2 regions of the Exiguobacterium sp. s26 genome follow, and region 1 is predicted to be linked to the other one. Evidence: a T-box and tRNA genes for the amino acid it is inferred to sense, from the RefSeq annotation. Region 1 holds a T-box; the other holds one or more tRNA genes.
What was found. A T-box is a leader RNA that pairs with one kind of tRNA and senses whether it is charged. The one in region 1 lies ahead of argS (arginine--tRNA ligase), so its partner is inferred to be a tRNA-Arg.
Positions count from the first base shown of each region.

Region 2: it encodes a tRNA-Arg, which carries the amino acid that the T-box ahead of argS (arginine--tRNA ligase) is inferred to sense. The anticodon was not compared.

Region 1 is NZ_JACSLS010000005.1:40,770-44,979, forward strand. Features, by position in the region: gene KNP82_RS09330 (YajQ family cyclic di-GMP-binding protein) at 1-311, shown strand, start outside; gene KNP82_RS09335 (metallophosphoesterase family protein) at 308-886, shown strand; gene argS (arginine--tRNA ligase) at 925-2,607, opposite strand; T-box leader at 2,660-2,872, opposite strand; gene KNP82_RS09345 (GGDEF domain-containing protein) at 3,027-4,210, shown strand, end outside.
Region 2 is NZ_JACSLS010000001.1:274,306-278,515, forward strand. Features, by position in the region: gene KNP82_RS01365 (hypothetical protein) at 1-98, shown strand, start outside; gene KNP82_RS01370 (DUF2179 domain-containing protein) at 194-709, shown strand; gene KNP82_RS01375 (hypothetical protein) at 773-1,213, shown strand; gene clpP (ATP-dependent Clp endopeptidase proteolytic subunit ClpP) at 1,253-1,828, opposite strand; tRNA gene KNP82_RS01385 (tRNA-Arg) at 1,980-2,052, opposite strand; gene KNP82_RS01390 (RNA polymerase factor sigma-54) at 2,176-3,318, shown strand; gene KNP82_RS01395 (glutaredoxin family protein) at 3,320-3,577, shown strand; gene KNP82_RS01400 (sugar-binding transcriptional regulator) at 3,687-4,210, shown strand, end outside.

The sequences.
Region 1 (4,210 bases):
AATTGAAAGACGTCATGATCACGAAATTGATTAAACGTGGCGTACCGACGAAAAACCTTGATTATCAAAAAGTAGAACGTGCGCTCGGCGGCACAGTGCGTCAACGCGTCAAATTGAAGAGCGGCATCGATAAAGACGATGCAAAAAAAATTAACAACGCCATCAAAGAATCAAAACTGAAAGTGAAGTCACAAATTCAAGACGATCAAATCCGTGTGACAGCCAAGTCGCGCGATGACCTTCAAGCCGTTATGCAGCTCGTCCGTGAGCTCGAATTGTCCGTCGATGCCCAATTCACAAACTACCGATGAAACTCGCCATCATCAGTGACCCACATGGTTCGTTTGATGATTTGAAAGCCGTGCTCGAGTCGGTCCGCCGCGAGACGGAGCACATCCTTTGCCTCGGCGATCTGTACGAGTGTCATATCGGTAAGAAACGGCGCAACGAGCGCTTCCATGAAGTGTCCGATGTCGTGACGTACGACCCTGACTACGAGGCGCTCCTCACCTTCCCGAGTCTGCGCGGCAATCAAGAGGAACGGATTGACGAGGTACTCGTCGTGTCGCATCCGGTCAAGACACGAATCGCCTTATTACCGGAGCAGACGACGCTCGATGAGGCGCTATTCTTGCATGGACACCAAGTGAAATGGAGTCCGGACTGGGAACCGCTTGTCGAGAAAGGGAAGTATCCGCTCGTCTTTATCGGACACAGCCATATTCCGGGGATTTACCGGAAAGGCCGCTCGATTCCCTGGGAAATCGGACAGCCGTTCGTCCTAAAGAAAAAACGTTACGTCATCAACGTCGGCGCCGTCATCTTCGACCGGGAGTGGTGTCTGTATGACACGAAATCTCGGACGGTCACGCGGATGAAAGCATAAGAGAAGGGACCCCACGAAACGGGTCCCTTTTGTCGTCCTTACATTTCTTCTGGAGCTTGAACACCGATCAAACGGAGTCCTTCCGTCAATACGATCGTCACCGCTTTGACGAGGGCGAGACGTGATTGTTTGCCTGCATCTTCTTCAAGGACACGGACATGACCGTAATACTTGTTGAACGCTTGCGCCAAATCGAGCACGTAACGGCTAATGATCGATGGTTCGCGGCGTTCGTGGGCACGTGTGATGACGTGCGGGAACGCGTTGAGCATCGTCACGACGCCCCACGTGTGGTCGTCGTTTGCGCCAGTGAACGTCGAGCCGTCATAGTTGCCTTTACGAAGGAGCGAGTTCGCACGCGCGTTCGTGTACTGCACGTACGGGCCCGTCTCGCCTTCGAATTTGAGCATGCTATCGAGGTCGAACTCGATGTTGTTGATGCGTTCATTCTTCAAATCGTGGAAGATGACCGCGCCGACACCGACCATGCGTGCCACGTCGTCCGCGTTCGCAAGTTCCGGGTTCTTCTGAGCGATGTTCGCTTGTGCTTTCTCGATTGCTTCTTTGAGCACTTCCTCGAGCAAGACGATGCGACCTTTACGTGTCGACATCTTCTTCCCTTCTTGCAAAATCAAGCCGAACGGCACGTGATGCATGCCATCGACGAAGTCATAGCCGAGCTTGCGCAACACTGAGAACAGTTGTTTGAAGTGAAGCGCCTGCTCGCCGCCGACGACGTAGTTCGCCTGGACGAAGTTGTACGTCTCATGACGATAGACGGCAGCTGCCAAGTCGCGTGTCGCATAAAGCGTCGCGCCGTCTTTCTTTTTGATCAAGCATGGTGGCAAGTTCTCGTCCTCGAGTGAGACGACCATCGCCCCTTCACTTTCGACGAGAAGGTTTTTCTCTTCGAGCATGGCGACGACGCGGTCCATCTTGTCGTTATAGAACGCTTCCCCGTTAAAGCTGTCGAATTCGACACCGAGGAGGTCATATACTTTTTGGAACTCTTCGAGTGATTCTTCGCGGAACCACGTCCAAAGCTCAGTCGCTTCCTCGTTGCCGTCTTCGAGTTTCTTGAACCACGCACGGCCTTCGTCCTCAAGTTCCGGTTGTGTCTTCGCTTCTTCGTGGAAATGGACGTAAAGCTTCAAGAGCTCAGCAATCGGATGTGCCCGGACCGCTTCCTCGTCGCCCCATTTTTTATAGGCGACCATCAGTTTACCGAACTGTGTGCCCCAATCCCCGAGGTGGTTGATGCCGACGACGTCATAGCCGTTTTTACGGGCGATTTGGTTGATGGCATTCCCGATCACCGTTGAACGAAGGTGTCCCATCGAGAACGGTTTGGCGATGTTCGGTGACGAGAAATCGGTGACGATTGTCTCGTTGCGTGTCGCATGCGTCGCATAGTCCGCTTGTTCATCGAGCACCGTGTTGATGATTTCTTGTGAGACGACGTCACGGCTCAAGAAGACGTTCACATACGGGCCGGCCGCCTCGACTTTCGTGAACAACTCGTCGTTCAAGTCGTTTGCGATATCCGTCGCGATCATGACCGGTGCTTTACGATAGGCTTTCGCAAGTTGGAAACACGGGAAAGCAAGGTCCCCGTGTGCCTCATGTTTCGGTTTTTCAATCAATGCTTCAATCTGGTCGAGCGTCAACTCGTCCCCGATGACACGGGACAAGGCTTCCGCATATTTGCGTTCATAACTCATTCTAATTCCTCCTTATCATTTGTTCATAAAAAAAACGCCCTTTGCACAGATGCAAAGAGACGGGATGGCCCGCGGTACCACTCTTCTTGCCTGCTTGACGCAGACCGCTTTATCGGTGATAACGGGGGTCCCCCGGCTACGCCTACTCAAGTTCGGATAGCATCTCAAAAGTGCGTTTCGCGATGTTTGTCAGCCTAGGCTCTCACCAATCCCTAGGTCGCTTTGTTGACGGAACGATCGTTACTCTCTTTTTCATCGACTTTCGTCTATGTGGTTGAAAAGCAATTTCATTATAGAGGATATTTCATATAGACTCAATGCTAGAATTCCGCCATTATGATGGATAGGCAGGACTCAGGCGTGATTGTGCCGAATCTCCTACCATACATAATTGAATTTTTCCCACATAGGAGGGAACCATGAACCATTTCCGCAAGATGTCCGTCCTTGGTTGGAGTATTTGGAGTATGCTATTCGGTTTGACGCTCATCTTGTTCGCTACAGGCGTATTGAACATGCCGGCCATCGAGCCGTTACCGTTCATCTTGATCGCGTTGCTCGTCATTATTTTTCAAATGGACTCCATTGAACGGAAAGGCGTCTACTTTACCTTTTCAGAAAGTATCGTCTTAATTATTTTTTTATTCTTTGATTTTGAGACAGCGCTGTTCGTCAATCAGATTGGACTACTCGTCTTCCAGTTCGTCAACTTGAAACCGCGCGTCGCGCTTCGACGGTTCCGTTTTACGTATCCGTGGAATGCCATCACGTCATTTTTGGAAATCGCCATCCCGGCCAGTGTCTACTTGGCACTTGGTGGTGTGACCGGTCTCGGATTCTATTCCCAAGACTCGTTCCTTCCGCTTGCCGGTTTGATTATTGCCATCATTTTGAACACGGTCGTCCAAAAGTATCAAGTCGGCTGGTGGTTCCGCGTCGACATCCCGGTCCGTGACTTTTTAAGCATCGCGTTTTACACGTATATCGTCAGTCTCGTCTTCATTTTGGCGGCCTCGCTCTTCCGAGAGACGAACTTGCTCGTCGTCAGCAGTATCGCCGCCGCACTCACGTTCTTTATTAAGCGACTCATCATTCAAAAAGGTCGACAAGACGCCTTCAAATCGTTGATTGAACAATATGATGAAGCAAAAGAAGCCGTATCGCTATCGCAAAGCGAGGCACAAGCCATCGAAGTGTTCCTCAGTCAATGTGAGCGACTCAACGAGTACGATGAAGGGTACGTCGAGTTCAAACTGTTTGATCGCACACTTTACTTTGATTTGAAGACGCGCCAGCCGATCGATCGCCATGTCGTCTTTGAATTACTCGATGCAACCTATCCGAACGAAGCCTCGGTCGAGTACGAGATGCGCTTCGAATGGGACGCCCCGCTGTCGAACGAATTTAATGAAGACTATCATAGCTTCATCTCGGTCCGTTCCGAGGAAATCGAAGGAATCCGCACGTGGATTGTGATGACGGGCGAGCACGTCTATGGCTATCCGCCCATCATTCAACGCGAGATTGTCAAACTGCTCAAGTCGTTCAATCGGACGATCAGTCGTTGTCATGAACGCGACCGCCTCTATACCGAGAGCCGGAC
Region 2 (4,210 bases), on a different contig from region 1:
GGGCCGAAGAAGTATTGTCAGGCGACACGAATGCCATCTATCAGGTCATCCGTAAAGACTATGAACTGCTCACGAGCGTTGATAACTTAGACAAATAATTGCGAAAGGCTGACTCCGGTCAGCCTTTTTTGGTTGCATCCGGCCCTGAAATTTGAAATAGTGGTTGTATTGAATTCGAATGGAGGTCGTTCCAATGGGGCAAATCTTGCTCATCCTAGTATTACAACTCGTCTATGTACCGGTGCTGACGCTTCGTACCATCATGCTCGTCAAAGGAAAAACGATGATTGCGGGGCTGTTCGGTACGCTTGAGACGCTTATCTATATCTTCGCGCTCGGCATCGTGTTCCAAGATTTGACGACACTCGGGATGATCGTCTATGCGGTCGGCTTCGGACTTGGGATTCTCGTCGGCGGTTACGTCGAGCGGAAACTTGCGATCGGCTACAATATGATTCAAGTCCACACACAAGAGTTCCCGGCCGAGCTCATCCAGAAGATGCGCGACAGCGGCTACGGGGTGACACACTACCAAGGGCAGGGACGTGACGGCATCCGCTATCGTCTCGATGTCTTGGCAGCGCGGACACGGATGAAAGATTTGCGCCAGATGGTCGAGGAGTATGAACCGAAGGCGTTCCTCGTCGCTTTCGATCCAATCGACTTTAAAGGCGGCTATATGATGAAAGGGCTCCGACGCCCAAAATGAACAGGACGACTCACGAAAGTGGGTCGTTTTTTTCGTAGGACGGGGAATAGACGTACAAAGGGGATGAGCGGGTTGAGACGAAAAGGATTATGGATTGTTGTGATTGGGTTGCTCGTGGTCGGTGGGGCGTTGTACGCCACCTCGTTTTGGAACTCGGAGTCGTCACTGAAACCACCGCTCCCGACGGTCCGGGTCGGAACCGTGACCGCGGAAGTGAAACAGTCGACATTCTGTTGGTCGGACGGGGGCGAGGCGGTATGCGAGGACCACACTCTGCCGGAGGCGGATGACCTACAGCTCGTGCCGGTCGAAGCGGGTGCCGAGATTGATGTCGAGTTCCACGCCGAGCCGTCGAACGCCTCGTTCCATCAACTCGTCGATGGGGAACTTGTCCCGGCTGAACCGGTCGTGCCAGACGAGCCGGGCGTCTATGTATTCGAGACGGGCGGGGATTGGCCGCAAGGCGATAGCCGCTATGTGTTCGGGGTCGAGGTCAAAGAGTAAACAAAAGCCCCATTCTCCGAGGAGAATGGGGTTGCGTCATTAACGCGTCATGACTTTGTCGATGAGACCGTAGTCTTTCGCTTGTTCAGCTGACATGAAGTAGTCGCGCTCTGTGTCGCGCTCGATGACTTCAAGCGGCTGGCCTGTGTTATCGGCCATGATTTGGTTCAATTTCTCACGCATCTTGATGATGCGTTCGGCATGGATTTTGATATCCGATGCTTGACCTTGCGTACCGCCGAGCGGTTGGTGAATCATGATCTCTGCGTTCGGAAGCGCGAAGCGTTTGCCTTGTTCACCGGCTTGGAGCAAGAAGGCACCCATCGATGCGGCCATTCCGATACAAATCGTCGACACGTTCGGCTTGATGAAGTTCATCGTGTCATAAATCGCCATTCCGGAAGTGATCGAACCACCCGGGCTGTTGATGTAAAGTGAGATGTCCTTATCTGGGTCCTCGGCTGCAAGGAAGAGAAGCTGGGCGACAATCGAGTTGGCGACGTTGTCGTCGATTGCACTTCCGAGCAAGATGATGCGGTCCTTGAGCAAGCGTGAGTAAATATCGTACGCGCGTTCCCCGCGACCTGTTTGTTCGATAACTGTTGGAATTAACATTGAATCTGCCTCCTTTATGTAGGTTGTAAACATATCATACCGCTATAGTCAATGTTGGTCAAACGATAGTCATCGTTTTTGACCTATTCCACGGTTTGACGATTCTAAAACGACAAAAGAGGCCAGGCATATGCCTGACCTCTTGCTGTGATACACCCGGAGAGATTCGAACTCCCGACACCTGGCACCGGAAACCAGTGCTCTATCCCCTGAGCTACGGGTGCATGTTCTCTGACACGATTTATTATACATTTGTTTTTTTAAAAAAGCAATCCTGTTCGGCTCACTTTTTTTTGAGCGCGATTTCCCGCTGTTCGATACAATAGGAAGCGAGAGGGGTGTGACCGATGCAACGGCAAGAACAGCAACAACTTCAAACACAACAGCTGACCCAGGATATGGTTCGGCGGCTGCCGATTCTCGAGGCGGACCGGACCGCGATCGCCTTTCAGCTCGGCCGGTTGGCTCGACGCAATCCATGCATCGCCACGGGGAGCGGTGCGGTCGAATGGGTAGCCGATACGGCGAGTGGGTTCGAGGAGCGATTGTTCGAGCAAATCGAGGAAGGGAGCGGGACTGAGGCCCAGCGCGCGCTCCAGAAACGGCTCGTCCTCGCGCTCGACCATCGTGGTCTGCTACCGGAGAGCGACTTCGTGCTCGCCCATCGTTTCGAGGTCGATGTGGCGGACATTGAGGCGGCGCGCCAGGCGCTCTTGTTTCTAGAACCGACAGGGATTGGGGCGAAGAATGAGCGCGACTGCCAATATCGGCATGCGATTGAACATGACGACCCACTCGTCTTGGACGTGTTCGAGGCGCTCGACGCGAACCTTGATGACATCCCGGGACGACTCGACATCTCGGTTGCTGAGTACGAACGGGCGACGCGTATCGTGGCGACACTCCCGAAGACGCCATTATTATATGAAGGAACCGAACCCGTCGTCCCGGAACTTGAAGTCGTCCGTCGTGACGGTGAGCTCGTGACGACATGGTTCAGCCCGACGCTCGATGCGGCTCGGGTCGGGGACGATCGCGAGGCGAAATGGTGGCACGAGACGCTCGAGATGCGGAACGCGACGCTTAAATCGGTGTGGGCCGTCATCGCCGAACGCCAACGCGATTGGTTGGACGGGAAGCTCGTCTTGCATCCGTTGACGCGAAAAGAAGTCGCCGAACAAATCGGCAAGCACGAGTCGACCGTCGGCCGGGCGATTCAAGGCAAGTACGTGACGACCGAAGGCGGCGTGATGGCGTGGCGTCACTTTTTCGTCCGGGCGACGCACGGGCAATCGCCGTTCATGGTGAAGAAGGCGCTCGCCGAACTGATTCAACAAGAGACGTCGCCGCTGAGCGATGCCGCACTCATGCGCGAGCTGGACCGGCTCGGCTATACGGTGACACGACGGACCGTGGCGAACTATCGGGAGGCGCTCGGTTTTGGAAACTCGCGGGAGCGGGAACGACAACTATGGAAAGGAGGGGACTGACATGGTCCTGACGTTATACCGCCGTGCCAACTGTTCGCTTTGCGAGGAGGCAATCGTCATGCTCGAATGGCTCATGGAAGACTATCCGTTCGAGCTCGAGCAGATCGACATCACCGGCAACGAAGAACTCGAGGCGAAATACTTGTTTGAGATCCCTGTCGTCTTACACGAGGGACGTGTCATTAGTCAAGGTCGATACGATGACAGTAAAGTTGAAGATTTTGTTAAGTATACGCTTACATCGAAAAAAAACGTTTGAAGGGGTTGCAAGACGGAAAGGTGATTGATAAGATGAAGTCGTAGCGGTGGGACGCAAATATAAAAGTGGGACAAAAATTGTCCATGCTTTAAGTCGAGGGGGAATGAGTATGATCCAGCAGCTGATTCAAGTTCAGAAGCAAATCGTTCCCGACATGCTCGATACGCTCCGACATCGTTACGATATCTTACATTATGTCCGTTTGATGCAGCCGATCGGCCGCAGGACATTGGCCACAAGCCTCGGGCTGACGGAACGAATCCTAAGACGAGAAGTCGACTTCTTGAAAGACCAAGGTCTATTGATGGTCGCTACTCAAGGTATTTCCCTTACGGAATCGGGCCGAAACGTTCTCCGGGACTTGCACGAGGTCATGGGAGAGATCCTAGGCATCTCGGAAGTCGCACGAGAACTCGAGCGCAAACTAGGCGTTCGCCAAGTCGTCATCGTACCGGGTGATTCCGACGAGACGTTCTGGGTCCAGCGAGATATCGGTCGGGCCGCCGTCACGCAACTGAAAGCGAGACTGGCACCGGACGACAATATCATCGCGGTCACAGGCGGGACGACGATGGCATCGGTTGCGGCCATGATGTCGCCCGATAAAAAAGAACGGCCGATGCATTTCGTGCC